Linked DNA regions of Spartinivicinus marinus. The protein of the gene in region 1 interacts with the protein of each later gene in a pairwise test. Links are inferred from orthologs where the notes say so. Each region holds a gene or a part of one and is shown in the gene's direction. Other genes may lie near its edges. The genes, in order: ptsN and trkA.

Region 1 (12,303 bases):
GAGCCTTAGCAACTGAGCCTTCTTTCATCCTACTTGATGAGCCTTTTGCTGGGGTTGACCCAATTTCGGTGAAAGACATTAAAGATATTGTCTGGCACCTGAAAGACCGTGGTATTGGTGTACTGATTACTGATCACCATGTTCGAGAAACACTTGATATTTGCGAGAATGCATACATAGTTAGTGAGGGACACATTATCGCAGAGGGTGATGCCCAAACGGTAATGACCAACCAACAAGTCAAAGAAGTGTACCTCGGACACGACTTTAAAATATAAGACAACTGGCAAGGATACTCATATAATTTTGAGTAGTTCAGTTAAAAAGCCAGTACAAGAAACAACAATAGCAATACTGTAAACAACTGAAATAAACACACAATTGAAATCAATAAATCAATAATAGGTGCAATGGAAACATTCAGTCGCTTGTTCAGCAGCAACTCAGGTAACCGCTTTTGAATTCACTTCCATTGTTGTTGACTTTGCCAAATCAAAACAGGCACGATTGCACTATAAGGTAATTGTTTAGCAATGAAGCCATCCCTGGTTTTGAAAATTGGCCAGCAGCTGACGATGACACCGCAGCTGCAGCAAGCCATAAAATTACTCCAACTATCCACATTGGATTTACAGCAAGAAGTTCAACAGGCGCTTGAATCCAACCCAATGCTTGAGCTGACTGATGAGTCTGATAACAACTCATCAACAAACAGTGATGACAACGATCCTCAGCAGCTCAACAGTTCGGGCCTAAATGGTTCGGACTCCACCAAAAGCCAAGACGACAGCAGTACATCAGAAAGCAGTCATGATGGCTCAGAAGAAACCAGCTGGTCAGAAGAAATTCCCAATGATCTTCCCGTTGATAGCGCCTGGGATGATATCTACCAGACATCTTCAGCCCCTATCAGCTCAGCTCCAGCAGATGATGACGAGTATGACTTCAGCAACCGCAATGGCACCACTGAATCCTTACATAGTCATTTGGATTGGCAGCTTAATTTAACCCCCATGTCAGATAATGACCGTTTGGTAGCAATTGCTATCATTGATGCAATCAATAATGATGGTTATCTCAGTTGTAGCACTGAAGAGATTTGGGAAGGCTTAGATCCAGAATTAGAAATGTCCCTAGAGGAAGTGGAGATAGTCTTAAGGCGCCTCCAACACTTTGATCCCGTTGGTGTTGCTGCAAGAAGCTTGCAGGAATGCTTACAGATTCAGCTATCACACTTACCTGAAGATACTCCTTTTCTTGATAACGCCAGATTGATTGTAGCCAAATACTTAGGTTTGTTGGGTCATCATGACTACAATCAGCTTATGCGTCGTACTAAGCTTAAAGAAGAAGAACTAGCCGAAAGCATTAAATTGATTCAAGCTCTTAACCCAAAACCTGGAGCCGATATCCAGTCATCCGAAACAGAATATGTGATTCCTGATGTATTTGTCAGAAAGCATAATGACCGCTGGTTGGTAGAGCTCAACGCCGAAGCGACGCCGAAGCTGCGCATTAATAACAACTATGCATCACTGGTTAAGCGAGCTGATAGCAGTTCAGATAACACTTACCTGAAAAACCACTTGCAAGAAGCCCGTTGGTTTTTAAAAAGCTTACAAAGCCGCAATGAAACGCTAATGAAAGTTGCGACTCGCATTGTTGAGCATCAGCGAGGTTTTTTAGAGTATGGCGAAGAGGCAATGAAGCCACTAGTCCTTCACGATATCGCTGAAGCAGTCGGTATGCATGAATCTACTATCTCCCGGGTGACTACCCAAAAATTCATGCATACACCACGAGGTATCTTTGAGCTGAAATATTTTTTCTCGAGCCATGTTAGTACTTCATCAGGAGGGGAGTGCTCATCTACGGCTATCCGAGCTATTATTAAAAAATTAGTATCAGTGGAGAACCCTAAAAAACCATTAAGTGACAGCAAAATTGCAAGCTTACTGGAAGAGCAAGGCATCAAAGTGGCAAGACGAACAATTGCCAAGTATCGTGAGTCTCTATCCATCCCGCCTTCTAATGAACGAAAGCGGCTGGTATAAAGTAGATGCATGTGTAAAGGTATAAACAGATTAGCGCTTAACTATGCGTTATATTGACTAGCAACAAGCAATACCAAATCTGCTGGCATTACACTCAGTTCAGTAATGAAGCAGTTGACAATCAGCCTTACAATTCAGTAAAGCTGGTTAACAACCATTAAGTCCTATTAGGAGGTCGTTGCATGCAAGTTAACATCAGTGGTCATCATGTAGAAGTGACTGATGCGTTGCGCCAATATGTCATCAAAAAACTCGATCGCATTGAAAACCATTTTGATAGCATTACTAACGTGCAAATCACCCTAAGTGTTGAGAAACTCCGTCAAAAAGCAGAAGCCAACTTGCACGTAAGGGGTGCTGATATTGCCGCCACAGCAGAATCTGAAGATATGTATGCAGCAATTGACTTACTTAGTGATAAACTAGCCCGACAGCTAAGCAAGCACAAAGAGAAAACCCTGGATCGACTTCAGGGAGCCAGTATTCGTTAAAGTAGTTTATTTATTTAAAAAGCATGAAAATAGAACAATTCCTTCTCCCACAATGCACCCTTACCGGGGTGCAAGGGGGGAGTAAAAAACGTGTTTTACAGCTTATTGCCAACCTATTAGCCGAGTATTCCAGTAATATTGATGCTAACGAGCTATTTGATAACTTAATCAATCGGGAACGGTTAGGTAGCACAGGCTTTGGGAATGGGATTGCCATTCCCCATTGTCGCCTTGAAAGCTGCCACAAACCATTTGCCTGCCTGCTTAAACTGGAAGAAGGCATCGACTTTGATGCAATAGACGGGCACCCTGTGGACGTTATTTTTGCTCTGGTTGTTCCTGCCGAAGCCACTAACGAGCACCTCGCCATCTTACAAGAACTTGCCACTCGATTTGAAAACTCAAGCTACCGCAATAACTTGCGCCAAGCAGACACTAATCCAGACTTATTTGATATAGCAATCCAAAGCGTTCCTACTGCATAAATTTATCGTCGCCAGCCTTTAATAATTAAGTTCGTGTGCAAGAGAGCTTTCTTATGATATTCGCTTAAATAGCTTCTCTGGCGGCTATTATTTAATTAACTGCCGTATATCATTTAAACTCTGTTATAGTAAGAATTTACAAAACACTCTGCGTATATATGAAGTTAATAATAATCAGTGGCCGTTCAGGCTCAGGTAAAAGTACAGGCTTACATGTACTGGAAGACCAAGGCTATTATTGTATTGATAATATGCCTGCTGGCTTACTTCCTGCTTTTGTTGATGAAATGGAAAAAGAGCCACTTTATGATAAGGCTGCTATTAGTATTGACGCACGAAATTTTTCTCAGGATTTAAGACGCTTTCCATCCATCATGAATGCGCTGAGAGAGCAAAAAATCGAAGCTGAAATCATTTACCTTGATGCAGAACATGCCACTCTACTCAAACGCTTCAGCGAAACTCGACGTAAACACCCACTATCCAGCCAACAATGCTCACTAGATGAAGCGATAAAAAAAGAAAAAGAAGTGCTAGAGCCCATTGCTCGACTGGCCGATCTAACCATCGACACTAGCCAACTTTCTCTTCATGAGTTACGGGACACCATAAGTAAACGCGTTGCTCGCAAGCAACATAGCAGCATGGCACTGCTATTTCAGTCATTTGGTTTTAAAAAAGGAATCCCCATTGATGCTGACTATGTGTTTGATGTACGCTGTTTGCCAAACCCCTACTGGGTCACCCATTTACGGCAATATTCAGGGCTAGACGAGCCTGTAAAAGAGTTTTTAGGTTCTCAACAACAAGTGCTGGATATGTTTGATGACATCAAACGCTTCGTAGAACGTTGGCTGCCATGCTTTGAAGCAAATAATAGAAGTTATATTACCATTGCCCTTGGGTGTACGGGTGGTCACCATCGTTCGGTCTATATCAGTGAGAAGCTCGCTACTTACTTTCGTGAAAAGTGGCCAAATGTTCAAGTACGTCATCGAGAATTGCCTTAGGCTCCATGATTCAAGAAAAAGTCACAATCATCAATAAGCTCGGCTTACATGCCCGTGCTGCAGCAAAATTTGTTTCAACCGCTGCTGCTTTTGGCAGTTCCATCAAACTGGGCAAAGATGGAAAAATGGTAGACGGCAAAAGCATTATGTCAGTGATGATGTTAGCAGCCAGCAAAGGAACAGTCTTAGATATTGAAGTTGATGGCGAAGATGAAAAAAGAGCCTTCGAGGCCATTACTCAACTAATAAATAATTATTTTGATGAAGGTGAATAGGTTTTTCACTATCAACACCAGACTTCTGGAATCACCTATAAAACTGACTACAATCCACAATACCAGCAGCCAAACTCTTCAGGTAAACTACCCCGCCAAAGAGGGTCTGTTGACGCTTGCCTGAAACTCGCTGTTGTGACTAAAAAACCTCCAACAGTATCTTCAACTCAAAAATCAACAGGCTCTAGTACTACATCCTATAAATAAGAGTGAAGAGAGCCTTTTACAGGCCGCTAGCCGCCACTTATTTATAGGATGCGGCACTAAAGCATTCACCCAGCCAGCTGCACTCAGCAATAGGATTACCTGATGTCCACACAACAACTCGGAAAATCAGAGGATCAACTACAAGAACTAAGCCAAGCACTGGATCAAGGGATCTCTTCGCCTGTCAAACGCATGTTGAATAGCCTCTCGGCAGCAGATACTGCGCACTTAATTGAGTCCTCCCCGCCTAAGATCAGAAGCTTGTTATGGCAACTGCTTGATAAAGAGCAAGAAGCCGAGGTGCTGCAGGAGCTAAGCGATGACGTTCGCCAGTATTACCTGGATCAAATGAATGCTGCTGAGGTGGCAGAAATTACTACAGGTTTTGATCCCGACGACCTAGTTGACCTGCTACAACAATTACCAGACGCTATTACCCAGCAAGTGTTGTCTTCTATGGATGCACAGGACCGAGCTCGCGTTGAGCATATCTTGTCTTATCCAGAGGATACCGCTGGCGGCTTAATGAATACAGATACCATCACGATTCGCCCCAACAATCCACTTGATGTGGTATTACGTTACTTGCGTCGCCATGATGAGCTACCAGCAATGACGGATAGCCTATTAGTGGTTAACCGTCAGGATGCGTTTATTGGTGTATTACCAATTAATAAACTGCTGACCACCAATCCATCAATCACTGTTCGTGAAGTGATGAATACCGATATTGAACCCATCAATGCCATGACCCCTGCCAGTCAGGTTGCTCAATTGTTTGAGCGGCAAGACTTAGTATCAGCTCCCGTTATTGATGATGATGGCAAATTATTGGGGCGGATCACCATTGATGACGTTGTAGACGTTATTCGTGAAGAAGCTGATCACTCATTGATGAGTATGGCTGGTTTAGAAGATGATGAAGACACCTTCGCCCCAGCCATGAAAACAGCTAAGCGCCGAGCAGTCTGGCTGGGTATTAACCTTATTACTGCGTTTGTTGCATCAGCATTTATTGGTATGTTCCAGGAAACCATTGATAAGGTGGTTGCATTAGCGGTATTAATGCCAATCGTTGCCAGCATGGGTGGCATCGCTGGCAGCCAAACGCTAACCCTGGTTATTCGAGCAATGGCTCTAGGGCAAATCGGTAAATCTAACACGTTTTGGCTATTGAATCGCGAATGTATAGTCGGGCTAGTGAATGGCTTGATTTGGGCACTAGTTGTGTCGGGGGTTGCCTACGTTTGGTTCGGTGATGGGATTATTTCGACGGTTATTGCCGCAGCAATGATTATTAATCTAGTGGTTGCCGTCATATCAGGCGCCGCACTACCCATTATTTTAAAAACGTTGAAAATTGACCCTGCACTAGCAGGCGGCGTAATTTTAACCACTGTTACAGATGTTGTAGGCTATATCTCGTTTTTAGGTCTAGCTACCTTATTTCTGACTTAACACTCTTTGACTTATCACCCTTTTAATTTATCAATTAGCTACAGGCAGTTGACGATTGTTCATGACTCAAACACTTTCATCTATAGGCTCTGCTCCCCTTTGGCGGCGGCTAGCCGCCATGGTATACGACAGTTTACTGTTAGTTGCTATCGCTATTGTTATATCAAGCCTTCATCTATGGTTAAGTATTACTTTAGTGGGAGAAGCTAAGGCCACTGCGGTGGGATTTAAATGGGATCTAAGTGCTATTTTGCTTATAGGATTTTTTGGCTTTTATGCTTATTTCTGGCGAAGAAGTGGTCAAACGCCTGGAATGATTGCCTGGCGAATTATGGTTGTCAACTACGAAGGAAGAACCATCAGCTTCAAACAATGCCTGATTCGTTTTATCGTAGGCATCCCCAGCTGTATATTAGGAGGCATCGGTATTTTGTGGATTTTATTTGATTCAAAAGACCAAGCGATTTATGACTATGCAGCGAAAACAGAAGTCGTATTACTGGAGAAAACTAAAAAATAATACTTAAACAAGCTCTTCTTCCCAGCAGACTGTTGCAAAAGCTGAGAAATATGGAGTGATAGGGTATTCTGGAACTGCTGTTGGGAACAGCTAAAGCTCTAAAGGCCATGGATGGCCTTGTAGAGCGGTGGAAGAATATCCTGTTACTTCATATTTATTCTCCAGTACCCTTTCGCTAAGCCCTCGTGGGGGAGAAAGGATTTGATTTGACGTACTTTCACAACAATACCAACCAAAGATTAGACAAGTAGCTACCCTGCCCTTTTCAGTAAAATCCCACCCACCGTAAAGCACAACAGTAGTGGCACAATCACAGCGATTAGCGGCGAGAAGCCAAATACCAAACTGGATGGGCCAAGTAATTCTTGGAAGATATTAAAAGAAAACCCAACAATTACTCCAATAAAAATACGTAGCCCCATCGTGACAGAGCGCAATGGGCCAAACACGAAAGAGATACCTACCAGCACTAGCCCAATAATGACTGCTGGCTGTAGTAATTTTCGCCAAAATGCTAATTGATATTCACCAGCATTCAACCCTTGCTGGCTAAGGTAGTCAATATAAGTACTTAACCCCCGAATTGATAAGTCGTCAGGCTTTACCACTACGACATTAAGCAGGTCCATAGATAGGCTGGTTTGCCATTGCAAAAATGGTAGTCGCTCAGTAGTTACACGATCACCTTTAAACTGATTGGACTGAATATTCTGCAACAACCAATAATCGCCTTTGAAAATGCCTCGGTCAGCAAAACTAGCCTCTAACAGTTCTTTTTTATCATTAAATTTAAAGCGAGTAATGCCATGTACGATACCACCAGGCTCTACGGCATTTAAATGCATAAACTCATTGCCTTCCCGATGCCAAACTCCTTGCTGGCTAAACTGGGATGAAGAGCCATCTTTACTACGGGCAATTGCTCGGCCACTATCTGCTAGCTGTTCAGTATAAGGTGACACAAACTCACCAATGGAAATACCAATCAATATAATCAGTAAAGTTGGCTGCATGACTCCCCACACGATTCGCCATAGTGATACACCTGCAGCACGCATGACTACCAGCTCACTATTGCTAGCCAATGCGCCCAAGCCAACCAAACAACCAATCAGTGCAGAAAAGGGAATAAATTTATAAATACGGTTAGGAATTGATAAGCCAATATATTGTAATACTTCTAGTAACTGATAACTGGCCTTCATACTGGCTAACTCAGCTACAAAAGCAAACAGCATGTCCAGCGATACAATCACCAATAACACTAAAAAGGTAGCACTCAGTACACTAGTGGCAATATAACGATCAATCTTATTCATGTTCTGCCACCTCTGATGCGACTACAGTTTGCTTCAGGTGTTTTTGCTGTCGCCTTTTCATCTGGAAGGGCTCATGCGCCAAAATTAACATCGCAACAAGCAAAAATAGTCCATGCACTCCCCATAACCCTGCCGGGGGAATTTTCCCATCTTCCACGGCACCTTTAGCACCAATTAATAACGCCAAATACACTAAATAAGTCAAAATAGCAGGCAATAATTTTAAATACCGTCCTTGTCGTGGATTCACTTTACTTAATGGCACTGCCAGTAATACGACAATAAATACCAGTATTGGTAATGACAGTCGCCACTGTAACTCAGCAATATGACTCAGTTCACTAGAACCTATAAGATCCGTGGTGGCAATGGCTTTAACCTTGTCTGCTTCTTTACTGGCTTTACTTTCCGGCATTTTTATACCGTAAGTATCGTATTCAGTAATACGAAAATCTGCCTGACCTGGAGTGCCGTCATAACGATAGCCTTTATTTAGAATCAAATAGCGGGCTCCCGTTTGTGGCTCAACATGCTGTACACCACCATCAGCCAAGAGTAGCGTGATTCCCCGCTTGCCAATGGCTTCATTTTTCTGAGAGATAAATACATCTCCCATCTGTAGTCTGTCTTCCGACAAACGCTCGGTGTAAGTGACCCGGCCAGCATTCTCTTGCTCTTGGAAACGGCCAGGGGCCAGGGTTTCAAACTCAGTCAAAGCATCTTGCTTAGCAAAAATCTCTTCAACATTTTTTGCTCCCCATGGTGTAATAAGCAGCCCTAATAAAGCAACAATACAGGCAACCACGGTCGCTGGAGCCAGTGTCTGCATTAAAATATTTTTTTGGCTAACCCCACAAGCAGTCAGCACAGTCATTTCACTCTCGATATAAAGCCTGCCATAGGCGAGTAAAATACCAATAAACAACCCTAAGGGAATAATCAGTTCCAAAAACTCAGGTAGCCGATAGCCCATAATGACAAATAAAAAATCAGCACTCAGTTGCCCTGAAGCAGCTTGTGCTAAGTATTTGTTAAAGCGGCCACTCATAATAATAAGTAACAGTACACCGCTAACAGCCAGCATGGCTGTAAACACTTCTCTTGCTAAGTAGCGGAAGATAATCAACTGGCTCTCCTAACTAACTCTCCAAGTACCACCCAATACTATGACAGTGCTTTCTTTACAACTGCATAACCTTTACAACCACAAGACCTTTACAACTGGGCGACGAAAACTTTCATTCCTCTGCCAAGGTCACCCTGCATATAAGCAATCAAGAGCAGACTCTGTTACACTCAAACACTTAATTTAATAGGGTTTGTCAAACAATTAGCTCTCAGCACTGCCAATCAAGCTGATATTAATTGGGTAAAATACCCAGCCACTTTTCAGTAGCTATGGGCAAAGGCTGCTAATTATCCAACAAAGTGATAAATTTGTCTTGTGGGGTTTTCATGGAATTTCTAATCAAAAACACACAACCTGCCACTATAAGTACTGACTGCCTAGTGATGCCGGTGTTCGAAAATTCAAAATTAAGCGATACAGGAAAAGCCCTCGACGAAGTAACCAAGGGGCAACTACACAACATTATTAAACAAGGCGACATTGCAGGAAAACCGGGTGATACTCTAGTTCTACCACAACTTGGTGAAGTCAAAGCTAAACGTATTTTACTCTTTGGCGCGGGAGAGCAGAATAAAAAATTATCCACTGAAGATTTAATTAAAACACTATCTGCTGTTTTTGCAGTGTTGAATCAGCTCAACTTAAAACAAGCCGCCCTTGCCTTGGCTGATATTCATTTAGCGGATCGTGAAAAAGCCTGGGTAGTTCGCACTGCAGCTCAGTTGGCTATTACCAGTCAGTATGAGTTTAGCCAACTCAAATCAACCAAACCCAAAACGACCAAAAGCAAATTTAAAAAACTGGTTTTTCTCGCCCCCACTTCTACCCACAAAGCACTTGAACAAGCAGCCCAAGAAGCAGCTGCCATTGCTAAAGGCATTAATGTAGCGCGTGATCTTGGTAACTTACCTGGCAATATTTGCACGCCTAGCTACCTGGCGAAACAAGCCAGGCAACTGGATAAGGATGAAACCAAGCTAAAAGCCACAATCCTTAGTGAAAAAGAAATGGAAGAGCTGGGTATGGGCTCCTTCTTATCGGTTGGCAAGGGCAGTAAGGAGCCTGCCAAGTTAATTGTCATGGAATATAACGGCGGCAATAAAGGCGACAAACCCCATGTGTTAGTTGGTAAAGGCATTACCTTCGATAGTGGCGGTATTAGCCTGAAACCTGGTCAGGGTATGGACGAAATGAAGTTCGACATGTGTGGTGCAGCCAGTGTGTTTGGTGCAATCAATAGTGTTATTGAGCTTAAGTTACCCATTAATGTTGTGGCTATCGTTGCTGCAGCAGAAAACCTGCCCAGTGGAAATGCATCCAAGCCTGGTGACGTGGTTACTTCTATGTCAGGTCAAACTATCGAAATTCTTAATACCGATGCGGAAGGACGACTGGTATTGTGTGATGCATTAACCTACGCCGAAAAGTTTGAGCCCGAGTCAGTTATTGATGTTGCTACGCTAACGGGTGCCTGTGTTGTTGCCTTAGGTAGCCAAGCATCAGCTATGTACAGCAATAATGAAAAGCTGGCCAAAGCCTTACAACAAGCTAGCGATGACAGTTATGACCGAATCTGGCGTATGCCACTTTGGGAGGCATACCAAAAGCAGCTAGATACAAACTTTGCTGATATGGCAAATATCGGTGGTCCAGAAGCTGGGTCAGTAACCGCAGCTTGCTTTTTAGCTCGTTTTACTAAGAAATACCACTGGGCTCACTTAGATATTGCTGGCACTGCCTGGCTAAGAGGTGACAAAAAAGGCGCCACAGGCCGGCCCGTCAGCCTGCTTGTACAGTACTTAATCAACCGAACTAAGAACTAAAACGTAGTGAAGTGAAGTTGGCTGACGTTCTGTTGGCCAACTATTTGTTACCCGTCACCTACCACAATGCAAACCTAGCATGACACGTATTGATTTCTATATATTACCTGATCAACAACCAGCTGCTCGCTTACAGTTTTGTTGCCGTTTAGCCGAAAAAGCCATCAAACATGCTAAGTCAGTCTATATTCATACTAATGGGCATGAAGAAGCAGCAATGCTTGATGAACTGCTATGGTCCTTTCGCGAAGATAGTTTCATTCCACACCAGTTGGACACCAAGCACGATGATGCATCTTGCCCAGTAAAAATTGGTTGGCAATTGCCGCCACAATCATCAACCAGCTTGCTAATTAACTTGACTGATACAGTACCTTCATTTGTTGATCAATTTGAGCGAGTTGCAGAAATTGTTGCAGGAGATGGCGTAAGTCGCAAAACGGCACGTCAGAACTTCAAAAGCTATCGAGACAAGGGGTATCCTTTACACAGTCATAACATACAAAGTTAGCATTTGTTAGATTGCTGGTATTTATTAGATCGTAGTATTACTGCTGTATGGCCAAGCTTTACTTTACCAAACCAAACTCTAAACAGCCCAATGGCACAGGTAAGCCAGATCAACGGCTATTAACTGAGTCAGAACGCTCCAAAGAGAAACAAGGGTACTCACCTGCCTCCAATGCTTTAGAGCGTACCGACATACCCACCCTAAATGAAATAGCAGACGCAGCCTTGAATAAAGACCAACAACTCAGTGGAGTAACCCAGCAAGCTAAACCCACCACCGATATACCAACCCTCACAACACCAGCTTTAAATTCCTTTCAGCAAAGCCAGACTAAGAGCTATCAAACTAAACAGCCTGCACCCAAACCACCTGCTAAAACCAAACCACCCGTTAAAAACAATATCAGTGGAAATAACCCATTTATTCCTGATAGCGTTAAAACAACTCAGACACAAAACAAGCTAACAAGTAGCCCCCTCAAAAAAGAAGCCCAGCAAGCTTTATCACCAGCAGCTTCTCAAAAGCCGCTTCAGTACAAACAACCAGCCAGCAGCTCAAGAAGAATAAAAAGCCTGGATGACGGCGTGCGCAACAAATTACGGCAAGAGCTGGAAATGCAAAGCGAAATTGTGCTACAAGAAATCATTGATGAGTTTATACCCCAAATTGAAGCCGAATTTCATAAGCGTATGCGCTCAGAAATAAACGACATTATTGATCAAATTATCAATCCCTGATTAACTCCCAACCAGTATTTACAGCTAAAGCAAAAGTTATTGCTTAATTAGTTGTTTCCTTTCAGTTCCCCCTCTTAACTGAAAGGTTATACCTTATGTATAATTCTTAGCTGTTGAAGATTACCCATTTATAAGGCAACCGGTAATAGTATCACCATGGAAAAAACGTTTAAGCCACATGAATTAGAGCGCCAATGGTATAAAACCTGGGAAGAGAAAAACTACTTCGTTCCTCAGGGTGATGGAAAGCCATACTCTATAATGATTCCTCCTCCCAATGTGAC
Region 2 (12,479 bases), 1.4 Mb from region 1 along the record:
AAGCATACCTAAACCATCAATCTGCTTTTGTGATCCTTTTTGTTCTGCCCACTGGTTAAATGGTGTTGCTTCTGCACTATACATCATGTCATAACATATGGTCTGCGGATCAATAACCACCTCTGGCAATGGTGGGATATTACCATGTAAACTAGCAGAGGTACCATTAATAATAATATCAAAGGTTTCACTTAATTCGCTAAAATTAACAGCTTCCATTGCCATTAAGTCTGCAAAATCGTCGGCCAGTTTATCTGCTTTTACTACGGTTCGATTTGCAATAGTAATTTTGGCAGGTTGCTTTGCAATTACTGGTTCTAATATTCCTCTAACTGCACCGCCTGCACCTAAAATCAGTATTTTTTTATTTTTCAGTGCCACTTGTTGGTTAATTTCTAAATCAGTTACCAAGCCTACACCATCTGTATTATCACCGCACAATTGATTTTCTTGATCAAGCCAAAGGGTATTAACAGCTCCAGCCCGCTTAGCAGCCTCGGTTAACTGCTGAGCATAATGCCAAGCATTTTGTTTAAATGGCACCGTGACATTAAGGCCTTTACCGCCTTGAGCAAAGAAATCTTTTATGGTTTCCTCAAAGGCTTCTAATGGGGCTAGCAGTGTATTATAGGTTAAATCTTGGTTGGTTGTTCCTGCAAACAACTGGTGAATAACAGGGGATTTACTATGAGCAATAGGATTACCGACAACTGCATATTGGTCTGTCATGTTCTACTCTCCTCTCTATAATCACTCTATATCCACTCTTTATGAATTAAAAATTTTTCATAAAGCTCTGCTTCCAAGCTGCCTTGTTGTGGTTGCCAGTTATATTCCCAGCGCACCTTTGGTGGCAATGACATTAAAATTGATTCGGTTCTACCACCAGACTGCAAACCAAATAGCGTACCCCTGTCGTATACTAGATTAAACTCAACATAGCGGCCACGACGGTATTCTTGGAAAGCTTTTTGTTGTTCGTTATAGGCCTCGTTTTTACGCTTTTTCACAATTGGCTGATAAGCCTTAATATAGCTATCACCTATGCTTTGCATGAACTGAAAGCTTTTGGCAAACCCCCACTCATTTAAATCATCAAAAAATAAACCACCAACACCTCTTGGTTCATTACGATGCTTTAAGAAAAAGTAGTCATCACACCATTTTTTATAATGAGGATAAACATCATTGCCAAAAGGCTCACAGGCTTCTTTGGCCGTTTGATGCCAGTGTTTACAGTCTTCTTCAAAACCATAGTATGGCGTTAAATCATAACCACCACCAAACCACCACACTGGATCAGCACCTGGTTTTTCCGCCATAAAAAAGCGAACATTAGCATGAGAAGTGGGCACAAAAGGGTTATGAGGATGAATAACTAACGATACCCCCAATGCCTGAAAACTACGTCCCGCTAATTCTGGTCTTGCAGCGGTTGCTGATGCTGGCAAGCCTGCACCAAATACATGAGAAAAATTAACTCCCCCTTTTTCGATGACAGCGCCATTGCTAATCACCCGAGTACGACCACCGCCTCCTCCTTCTCTTTGCCATTCATCCTGCTGAAATTTCGCTTCACCATCTTCTTGTTCTAATGCACGACAAATATTGTCTTGCAAGTTAAGAAGATAATTTTTAACGGCTTGAATATCTGGCTGAGTCACAATGGCATCCACTATTGAGGGGTTCTTGCAAGAAGTATATTTAATCGGAAGGAGAGATGGCCATCAAGAATAAAGTTACCCACAGCGAAGGGTATTACCGTAATATTTGGTTAGTAATCAAATCCCTAATCTGCGATGGCTTAGTCTGATTACCCCGCTCTCCAGAAACAACTGCATCCAGTTTATCACCAAACTGTTGCCTAACTGCCTGCTCAGTCTTTAGTTCTGGCTCACCAGCTAAATTAGCTGAGGTGGAAATAATTGGCTTTCCTATCAACCGACAAAGTTTCGTTACAACAGGATGATCACTTATCCGAATTGCAACAGCACTGTGTTCTCCTTTAACCCACTGCGGCACCCAATTCTCAGGATCAGGAATGAGCCAGGTAACAGGGCCAGGCCAACTTGCTTTAAGCTGTGTCAGTTGTTCAGCTGTTACAGACTTAAGTAATGGCTCAATCTGACTTATATCAGCTGCAACCATAATCAACCCTTTTTCCATAGGGCGCTGTTTCAGCTTAAGGATTTCCTCTACTGCTGTCTGCTGCCAGGGGTCACAACCAAGCCCCCATACTGCTTCAGTAGGATAAGCCACGACACCGCCGCGGTGCATAGCACTCACGGCGGTCTGAAATACATCAGCTGTCATAAATAATAAGAGGATGCTAGCCGTTTAGTTGCTTTTGCAAAGCTTCGTTTTTTGCTAACACTTCTTTAGCATTTTCTGCACGATCAGCTTTTAAACGCTCAGCTAAATCTGCGTCAGATACTGCAATGATTTGTGCAGCAAGGTAGCCAGCATTTTTTGCACCCGCCTTACCAATTGCCACTGTTGCAACAGGAATACCACCAGGCATTTGTACTGTAGACATTAATGCATCTAAGCCATCTAGAGGGCCTGCATCAATTGGCACGCCAATAACTGGCTTAATAGTTAAAGATGCAACTACACCAGCTAAGTGAGCAGCCATACCTGCACAAGCAATAAAAGCAGCACAACCACGCTGATCAGCACCTGTAACATATTGATGAGTAGCATCTGGAGTACGATGAGCTGAGTGAACCCGCACTTCATAAGGAATTGACAGTTTTTTCAAAACTCCAATTGCCGCTTCAACTTTTGGAAAGTCTGAGTCAGACCCCATTAAAATGGCCACAAAAGGCTTAGCCATAGTTAGCACCTCATTAGCAAGTCAGCAAAAAAGAAACGCAAATTACCCCACCCCAATCAGGGATGCAAGACTAACCAGTTGGTTAGGTGTTATTAATAGTTCTACTCTATATTCTTCTGGTAAGCATTTTATAATACTCACCAGTGTTTAAAATTGTTGGGTAGGGTTTCGTACTACCCCACCTGGCACAGAAGCAATAAACCCTTGCATCTCCAGTTCCAGCACCAGATTATTAACATCATTTGCAGCTAGCCCAGTACGCGCCATAATCATATCCATAGAAGTGGTTTCATCACCAATAGCGTCTAAAACCTGCTGCTGATTAGGGTCTTCCAGCACTAATGGTTGAATGACTGGCTGCTCTTCAGGTTCTTGGGCCTCTACAGCCTGACACGCTCCCCTAACAACAGAATAAGTATTTAAGCTATGCTTTAGCTCTTCCCAGATATGCTCAACACTATCAACCAGCTTAGCACCTTGTCGAATTAATTGATGGCACCCTTTACTGAGTGGATTATGGATAGACCCTGGAATAGCAAAAACCTCTCGCCCTTGCTCCGCAGCTAATCGTGCCGTAATTAATGAACCACTTTGCAGTGCTGCTTCAACTACTAGCACCCCCAGCCCAAGACAACTGATAAGACGGTTCCGACGTGGAAAATTACTTGCCTGTGGTTTAGTGCCTAAAGGAAATTCAGAAATTAATAAGCCACTTTGACTAATTCGTTCGGCTAATGCTTTATTTTTTGCGGGATAAACCAAATCTAAACCAGTACCAACGACAGCTATTGTGTACCCTTCTGCATCTAAAGCACCTTTATGGGCAGCTGCATCAATGCCATCTGCCAAGCCACTGGTGATAGTAAAACCGCCTTTCGCCATCGTATTAGCAAAGTGATAACTATTTTCCTCGCCACTTTTGGATGGATGGCGACTACCCACAATAGATAGTTGTGGCATCTCTAATAAATCTGGGTTACCAACAGCAAATAATAAAGGGGGCGGGTCAGTTAAGTGGCTAAAAGCACTCGGATAACCCTCATCAATACAGGAAATAATATGATGGTTAGGATGCTCTAGCCACTGCGCCGTTTTTACCAGCAATGACTGCAGCTGATCATACTCTTTACCAGAACCTTGCTGAATTTCTCGTATTATTTCAATACTTTTAGGGGGTAAATAGTCAGACAGTTTGCTGGCAGATTGCTGCAATGCCAGTGAAGGACTACCAAATCGTGCTATTAACTGACTAAAACGGTTAGCACCAACACCGGATACAGAGTGCAACAGCACCCAGTCTGACAGTTTTTGCCATGTTACTTGTTTAGACACGTTTTCTGTTCTTTAGCAGGGAGGGATGGGGCAATATGCCCCAGACTTTATGAAATTACTATACCCAAAGAGCTGGGTATCTATTCAAGGATTAATGACGCCATCTCCCGTTTTAATTGGTTGTGTTGCCTTCAACACCACCGCATAGCTCACCTTCTCAAACGGACGATATATCATCAATAAGCCCACTTCATCAGGTGGCATATCGACATATTGTTTAGTTACGTGATCTTTGATAACTAACTTTTTGGTAATAGACATGATATTACCAGTCTCTAATCCATCACGAGTACCACGGTTAATCACCACATTATCAAACTGGCCAATTTGGTTAACCCCACCAACCACAGCTAGAATTTCACCCTCAATATCTTTTTTAGGTGAGCTTGGGTGGAAGACTGGCTGCAAACGACGTTCTTCCGTTTCCAGCATTCTGTCACCAATTCTGATTTCACTATTACTCTCAGTAATATTGATTGTGGCAATATCATTAGCAACGTCTTTTATTTCACCAACCCCAATATCCATCACCATTACACCTAAAAACTCATTAGTTTTTGGGTCAGTAAATCGCTCTGCACGGCGGAAAATACCATAAGCTGATGCATCGTCTTTAAATTCGCCACGAGCATAAATGAGGTCATTAACGCCATTAATAATCCGCTCTTGCCGGCTGGAAATTACATATGGAGCTTTTTCAATAACATCTTCATCATCAATTATACGACTTCGGTCCATGAAACTATTAATAGCATTCAATGGAATAGCAGGGATTGCCGATTTAATTGGAGTTTTACGAATTTTCGGGCTCAGCTTAATCACTCCCCCGGCCCCTCGCTTACCAATAGTCAGATAAGGTTTACCATCAATATAAACCAAGTTTATCTGGTCTCCTGGATAGATAAGGTGGGGGTTTTTAATAATTGGATTTACGTGCCAAATTGCAGGCCACATCCAGGGCTTAGTCAGAAAACGGTTAGCTATATCCCACAACGTATCACCTTTTTTCACGGTGTAAGAGTTAGGATGATCAGCTCGGATGGGATTTTCAGCAGCCACGGTTGAAAAGCTGACCAGGCAGGAAAAAACAACCCCAAGAAGCGATTTCCTCATGGTGTTATCCTTTATTGTTACTTATCATGTTGGCATTCACCACCCGTTTAAACCCTGTAAAAAAGGGAAAACAAGCAGCATTGATTATTTCATTTCAAATATACTAGTCTGAAAAATTTACCAAACCACAGAAATATTCAGACTACTGCTGTAAACAACTAACGATTGGAGCAAAGACTCCCCCTCTCCAAACTGTTCACTGCGCTGGTTAATCACAACAGTCAGCTAACAAGTAAAACGCTTGTCTTGCACAGCACCCAGATTCAGCTACAAACAGTTACTTAAGCTACTTTCAATTACTTAAGCTACTTTATTAAAGAAAACAGTCAGACAATCTATCTATATACAAAATACCAACTATCTATAATAAGTCTCTTATAGCATTAGAAACTGTTCACACTCTCTATGCGCAATATAGCGCACTCATTAAAGGAATACAGGGTATCAACACCAAATTTTGTGAAATAAGCCACTCTTATAAGCTGGCATAATTACATATTAGCAACTGATATAGTGAATAGTACTCTAAACTTTAGATTTTCTATTTAAGACTCTAGAGTGATCTCTCTATGATGGCTTAAGTGTTCGCTTTTCAGTCATTGCCAAGCTAGCTTATCAACAATAAAATTAGCTATAACGATTTTCGAGGATATCAAGCAGAATGGCCGTTTTAGATATTTTAGAGTTTCCTGATTCACGCCTAAGAATCAAAGCTACACCAATAGAAAAAGTAGACGACTCTATTCGCAAGCTAGCCAATGACATGCTAGAAACTATGTATCAAGCACCGGGTATTGGCTTAGCTGCGACCCAGGTAAATGTTCATAAGCGGATAGTTGTTATTGACGTTTCTGAAGACAAAAGCCAGCCATATGTACTCATTAACCCTGAGTTTAAAGTACTAACTGACAAGCTTGACCATATGCAAGAAGGTTGCTTATCAGTACCTGGCTTTTATGAGGATGTCACCCGTCCAGAAAGAATTAAACTCACCGCACTAAATCTGGATGGTGAACAATTCACCATGGAGTGTGAAGGGTTACTGGCGGTATGTGTTCAACACGAAATTGACCATCTTAATGGAAAACTGTTTGTTGACTATATATCGCCATTAAAGCGTAATCGAATTAAGAAGAAGCTAGAAAAACAGCACCGTTTTCAAACGGCGTAATAGCCAAAGACACTGTATTTTAAAAATGCTATTACACTAACTAGTTGCCATATGAAGCTGTCTTGATATAGATTTATCGATTTAGGGTTGTTGCCAAGCGACAACCCTTTTTTATTTGACTATAACCAAGATTCCATGAGCATAAAGCCACTACGCATCGTTTTCGCCGGTACCCCGGAGTTTGCTGCTATCCATTTACAAGCTTTACTGGATAGCCAGCACCAAGTCATAGCTGCTTACACTCAGCCAGATCGTCCTTCTGGGCGTGGCAGAAAGCTAACCCCAAGCCCAGTTAAAGTATTAGCTGAAGCCCATCAAATACCCGTATTTCAACCTACCAGTTTAAAGTCAGAAGAAGCACAAACGGAGTTAGCCAGCCTTAACGCCGATGTGATGGTCGTAGTCGCTTATGGTTTATTACTGCCAAAAATCATTTTAGAAACACCTCACTACGGTTGTATTAATGTCCACGCTTCTTTATTGCCTAAATGGCGAGGGGCTGCCCCCATTCAACGAGCAATTGCTGCAGGGGACAAAGCTACAGGTGTCACCATTATGCAAATGGATGTTGGGCTGGATACTGGTGATATGCTCACCATCAGTGAGTGTGAAATATCTGATCAAGAAACAGGTGGCTCATTACATGACAAGTTGGCTGAAATTGGTTCACCAGCACTTCTAAAAACTTTACAACAAATAGCTGATGGTCAGTTGCAACCTAAAGTGCAAGATCATGAAAATGCCAGCTACGCACACAAGCTTTCCAAACAAGAAGCTCATATTAACTGGGAACAGTCAGCGACTGAGCTTGATTGTTTGATTCGCGCTTTCAACCCTTGGCCAATTGCCTTTACTGAACTTGATGGCCAGCGTATTCGAGTTTGGGAAGCAAAGCCTTTGGCTGTTAATGGAAAGTCCTTAGCTATTCTTTCAGCAAATAGCTCTGATCAAGCACCTGGCACTATTATTTCTGCAAACAAAGAAGGGTTAGATATTGCCTGCGGTAACGGCACTTTACGTATCACCAGGCTTCAGCTTCCCAACAGTAAATCAATGAGTGTTCAAGAACTTTTGAATAGTCGTAAAGAGCAGTTTCAACCGGGAGTTAAGTTAAGCTAATGTCAGACCATCAGCCGGTGCGAATGGTTGCAGCTAAAGCCATTAAAGAAGTTATTAACCAAGGCCAGTCACTTAGCCAAATATTACCTCAATACAGTCAGCAAGTAGCACCTATAGATCGTAGCCTATTACAAGAGCTGTGCTACGGTACGCTACGCTGGTATTTTAGATTATCTTCGTGTAGCAAGCAGTTGCTGGCAAAGCCACTAAAAAGTAAAGATGCTGATATATTTGCACTGATTTTGCTTGGTCTATATCAGCTGGTTTACACCCGGATTCCAGCCCATGCAGCCATCGGTGAAACAGTAGGTACCTGCCAGCTACTTAAAAAAAACTGGGCAAAGGGTTTAGTTAATGGTGTATTAAGGCAGTTTCAACGCCAGCAGCAGCAACTGCTAGAGCAAGCTGATCAGACGCCAGAAACCTTAACTTCACACCCCGACTGGCTACGCGAGCTACTCACTCATCACTGGCCTGATCATTGGCCACAAATTATTGAGGCTAATAACAGCCACCCTCCTATGACTTTACGGGTTAATTTGAGCAAAATAACCCGTGATGATTTCTTAAACCAATGCAATGAAGCCAGCATTGAAGCAACGCCATGTCAGTTTGCAGGATCAGCCGTCACGCTGAAACAACCTGTACCCGTACAGAAAATTCCAGGTTTTAGTGAAGGCCTGGTGAGTGTACAAGATGAAGCAGCGCAGCTTTCTGCCACGTTATTAGATTTACAGCCTGGTCAACGAGTACTTGATGCCTGTGCAGCCCCTGGTGGAAAAACCTGCCATATTTTAGAGACGCAACCAGAGCTTGCTGAAGTGATTGCACTGGATGTTGATGGACAGCGGCTAGGGAAAGTGAAGGAAAACCTGCACCGACTTGATCTTAACTGCCAAGTAGTAGAGGGAGATGCCAGTAAACCGCTTAGTTGGTGGGATGGCCGCGAGTTTGATCGCATTTTATTAGATGCACCTTGCTCTGCCACTGGTGTAATCAGGCGTCATCCTGATATTAAGTTGCTTAGACGACCTGAAGATATCGATAATCTAGCGGTTACTCAACAAAGTATTCTCACCGCACTATGGCAGTTACTGAAACCTGGGGGACGACTGGTGTATGCCACCTGCTCAGTTATTCCAGAAGAAAATGCTGAAGTAGTACTAGATTTTCTTGAAAATCAGGCTGATGCAGCACTCAGCACTATTGATGCTAACTGGGGTATAGATACGGGTACTGGCCGACAATTGCTACCACAGATCAACGGTCATGATGGTTTCTTTTACGCCTGCTTATTAAAAACCTAGACTTGCATTATCAAATAACAGTAATAACAACAAATAAGCCTTTAGCAGATGAAAATCATTATATTGGGGGCTGGTCAGGTTGGCGGTACATTAGCAGAAAACCTGGCTAGCGAAGCCAACGACATCACCATTGTTGACACAAATGCCGAGCGACTGCGCGAATTGCAGGACCGGGTAGATATTCGCTCGATTACTGGAAACGCCTCATTTCCAAACGTGTTAAAACAAGCTGGTGCTGATGATGCTGACATGCTGGTGGCTGTCACTAATAGTGACGAAGAAAATATGATTGCCTGCCAGGTAGCTTACAGCCTGTTCCGCACCCCCACTAAAATTGCTCGTATCCGTCAAAACGCTTATCTCTCACACCCAGAACTGTTTCAAAATGATCTCATTCCAGTCGATGTCATTATCAGTCCAGAGCGCATTGTTACTAACTATATTCAGCGATTAATTGAACACCCAGGGGCATTGCAAGTGGTTGACTTTGCCGATGGAGCACTGCAGCTAGTAGCAGTAAAAGCTTACTATGGCGGCCCGCTGGTTGGTCAGGAGTTACGTTATATTCGTGAGCACATGCCTTCGGTAGATACCCGGGTAGCGGCTATTTTCCGACGAGGCACTCCCATCTTGCCGGAAGGCACCACGGTTATTGAGGCTGATGATGAAGTATTTTTTATCGCTGCAAGAAAACACATCCGTGATGTGATGAGTGAAATGCGCCGACTAGATGAAAACTACAAGCGCATTATTATTGCTGGGGGTGGCAACATCGGTGAGCGTCTAGCCTCGAATATAGAAAATCATTACAACGTAAAACTTATCGAAAAGAATATCGACCGCTGCCATCAACTATCCCAGCGACTGGATAAAACCCTGGTATTCAATGGTCATGCCTCTGATAAAGATTTGTTACTGCATGAGAACATTGAAGAAACTGATATTTTTTGCTCCTTAACCAATGATGATGAAGCCAACATCATGTCGGCCATGCTAGCCAAAAGAATGGGTGCAAGAAAGGTAATGGCCCTGATCAACAACCCTGCCTATGTAGACCTGGTTCAAGGGGGTGAAATTGATATTGCGATTTCTCCACAAACAGCCACCATCGGTAGCTTGCTTACCCACGTAAGACGAGGTGATGTGGTTAACGTGCACTCTCTACGTCGTGGAGCTGCAGAAGCCATTGAGGCAATTGCCCATGGTGATGAAAAGTCATCTAAAGTGGTTGGCAAAAAAATTGGAGAAGTTCCATTACCTGAAGGTACTTCTATTGGTGCCATTGTTCGTAATGGCGAAGTGATTATTGCCCACGATCATATTGTTATTGAGTCTGATGACCATGTGATCATGTTTTTGGTTGATAAGCGTCGAATTAAAGAAGTAGAGCGCCTTTTCCAGGTTGGCCTAACGTTCTTCTAAATCAGGAATTTCTTACCCATGCACTTTTCTACCATATCAAAAGTGTTAGGCATACTATTAATGCTGTTTAGCATTACTCAGCTCCCTCCCGCAATTGTTGCGCAAATTTATGGTGAAAAAGAAGTTGCTGTTTTTTTAGACGCTTTTCTTATTACATTAATTAGTGGGTGTTGTATATGGCTGCCTGTATTTCGTTCAAAAAACGAACTACGTACCCGCGATGGATTTTTAGTCACCGTTCTATTTTGGACTGTACTTGCTAGTTTCGGTGCTATTCCACTTTATCTGCTAGATAGCCTTAACTTATCAATCACTGATGCCTTTTTTGAATCACTATCCGGGCTGACCACAACCGGGGCAACAGTCATTACTGGGCTGGATCATTTACCCAAATCCATTTTATTTTATCGTCAACAACTCCAGTGGTTAGGCGGCATGGGTATTATAGTATTAGCCGTCGCTATATTACCTATGCTTGGCATTGGCGGTATGCAATTATACCGAGCAGAAACTCCAGGCCCTATAAAAGATACCAAGCTCACGCCTCGAATCACTGAAACAGCAAAAGCCCTGTGGTATATCTACCTTAGTTTAACCGTCACATGTTGTATTGCTTTATGGCTGGCTGGCATGGATCTATTTAATGCCATTTGCCATAGCTTTTCTACGGTTGCTATTGGTGGATTTTCAACCCGAGATGGCAGTGTTGGTGACTTCGACTTAGTGGGGGCTGAATTCATCATTGTCATTTTTATGATTATTTCAGGCATTAACTTTGCCCTACACTTTTTCGCTTGGCGTCATCGTAGTATTAAGCATTATTTGTCTGACCCAGAAGTAAAAGCTTATTTTTTTGTACTCGCCAGCACTTGTTTAATAACTGTACTTATTTTATTTACGACAAACTCCTACGATTTTGCACACTCGTTAAGGTATGGCATTTTTGAAGTGGTGTCTGTAGCCACCACCACCGGCTTCGGTACAGCTGACTTTTCCGTGTGGCCTGTGTTCTTACCTTATATGCTGCTATGGCTTAGTTTCGCAGGTGGTTGCGCTGGTTCAACTGCAGGTGGCATGAAAATGGTTCGGGTCCTGCTTATTTTTAAACAGGGCCTTAGAGAAATAAAACTGCTACTTCATCCCAATGCCATCATTCCCGTCAAGTTAGGCTCCAATGCCATTCCTGAACGAGTCATCGAAGCCGTTTGGGGATTTTTCTCGGCTTATGTGTTTTTGTTTATCGCCCTATTTTTAGCAAATGTGGCAACTGGTCTTGATCTAAAAACAGCCTTTTCCACTGTTGCATCCTGCATCAACAATCTCGGGCCTGCTTTAGGTGAAGCAACAGTCAATTACAGTAACTTGCCTGACGCATCAAAATGGATTTTAAGCTTTGCGATGTTGCTGGGGCGGTTGGAGATTTTTACGTTGTTGGTACTGTTAACCCCAACATTCTGGCGGCGCTAATTTTAGTCTTCGCTTTGGATAAATCCTAATTGGTTTGATCTTCACTCTCCTTGCTCATAAGAACTTTGCTGTAAAAGATCAGAAGAGTGAAATTTTTCACCTGATGCTCCATCTTTTTAGTTCGTAAAATACTTCTAACAGTTAAGGAGCATTTTATGAACATCACTAAACTTATTGTTCACTGCTCAGACACACCTGATAGTAGAGATGTCTCAGCAGCGGATATTCACCGATGGCACCTGGAACGAGGTTGGTCCGGCATTGGCTACCACAAAATAATTAAACGAGATGGCACCATTGAAAATGGCAGACCGGAATACTGGTATGGCGCCCATGCAAAAGATCATAACCTGGATAGCTTAGGTATTTGCTTAATTGGTAGAAAACATTACACCAATCAACAGATGCAAACCTTATACGACCAGTTAAAACTATGGTTAAAGAAATACCCTAAAGCGAAAATTTATGGGCATAGGGATTTCGACAATAATAAAAGCTGTCCTAACTTCAATGTACAACAATGGTGGGATATAACCTTCTCGAATGGCCTTTAGTGTTTGTTGTCGTCGCTCTTCACCCCAATCATTTATAAATACATAAACTCATGGGGCCTCATCGCTCGACGGCCGCCACTAAAAACCATTCGCTTTGCTTATAAAAATAGTCATTCTCGAAGCATATAATCATTAATGGAAAAGCTATGTGGTCAACA

Evidence for each region.
Region 2: the proteins of ptsN (region 1) and trkA interact in binary tests that used the Escherichia coli proteins (3 or more experiments, as listed by UniProt). The link is inferred for Spartinivicinus marinus from one-to-one orthologs.

Annotation. Positions count from the first base shown.
Region 1 is NZ_JAPJZK010000001.1:1,232,108-1,244,410, forward strand. The notes cover bases 1,530-4,299. They hold ptsN (PTS IIA-like nitrogen regulatory protein PtsN), read left to right. Parts: upstream 1,530-2,568; coding sequence 2,569-3,030; downstream 3,031-4,299. Other genes in these bases: OQE68_RS05810 (RNA polymerase factor sigma-54), read left to right, coding at 1,530-2,054; hpf (ribosome hibernation-promoting factor, HPF/YfiA family), read left to right, coding at 2,237-2,545; rapZ (RNase adapter RapZ), read left to right, coding at 3,189-4,040; OQE68_RS05830 (HPr family phosphocarrier protein), read left to right, coding at 4,046-4,299. Outside these bases: lptB (LPS export ABC transporter ATP-binding protein), read left to right, coding at 1-278; more of OQE68_RS05810, read left to right, coding at 534-1,529; more of OQE68_RS05830, read left to right, coding at 4,300-4,315; mgtE (magnesium transporter), read left to right, coding at 4,625-5,980; OQE68_RS05840 (RDD family protein), read left to right, coding at 6,042-6,500; LPS export ABC transporter permease LptG, read right to left, coding at 6,752-7,819; LPS export ABC transporter permease LptF, read right to left, coding at 7,812-8,945; OQE68_RS05855 (leucyl aminopeptidase), read left to right, coding at 9,275-10,771; OQE68_RS05860 (DNA polymerase III subunit chi), read left to right, coding at 10,851-11,282; OQE68_RS05865 (hypothetical protein), read left to right, coding at 11,330-12,019; OQE68_RS05870 (valine--tRNA ligase), read left to right, coding at 12,176-12,303. UniProt on the Escherichia coli protein: Seems to have a role in regulating nitrogen assimilation.
Region 2 is NZ_JAPJZK010000001.1:2,659,316-2,671,794, reverse strand. The notes cover bases 8,168-11,113. They hold trkA (Trk system potassium transporter TrkA), read left to right. Parts: upstream 8,168-8,926; coding sequence 8,927-10,300; downstream 10,301-11,113. Other genes in these bases: OQE68_RS11875 (TrkH family potassium uptake protein), read left to right, coding at 10,319-11,113; rsmB (16S rRNA (cytosine(967)-C(5))-methyltransferase RsmB), read left to right, coding at 8,168-8,878. In the rest of the region: aroE (shikimate dehydrogenase), read right to left, coding at 1-729; hemF (oxygen-dependent coproporphyrinogen oxidase), read right to left, coding at 756-1,664; L-threonylcarbamoyladenylate synthase type 1 TsaC, read right to left, coding at 1,759-2,313; purE (5-(carboxyamino)imidazole ribonucleotide mutase), read right to left, coding at 2,330-2,836; DNA-processing protein DprA, read right to left, coding at 2,984-4,168; OQE68_RS11900 (LysM peptidoglycan-binding domain-containing protein), read right to left, coding at 4,253-5,281; def (peptide deformylase), read left to right, coding at 5,943-6,452; fmt (methionyl-tRNA formyltransferase), read left to right, coding at 6,588-7,571; more of rsmB, read left to right, coding at 7,571-8,167; more of OQE68_RS11875, read left to right, coding at 11,114-11,767; OQE68_RS11870 (N-acetylmuramoyl-L-alanine amidase), read left to right, coding at 11,923-12,321; OQE68_RS11865 (hypothetical protein), read left to right, coding at 12,468-12,479. UniProt on the Escherichia coli protein: Part of the constitutive potassium transport systems TrkG and TrkH. May regulate the transport activity of TrkG and TrkH systems. Binds to NAD(+) and NADH.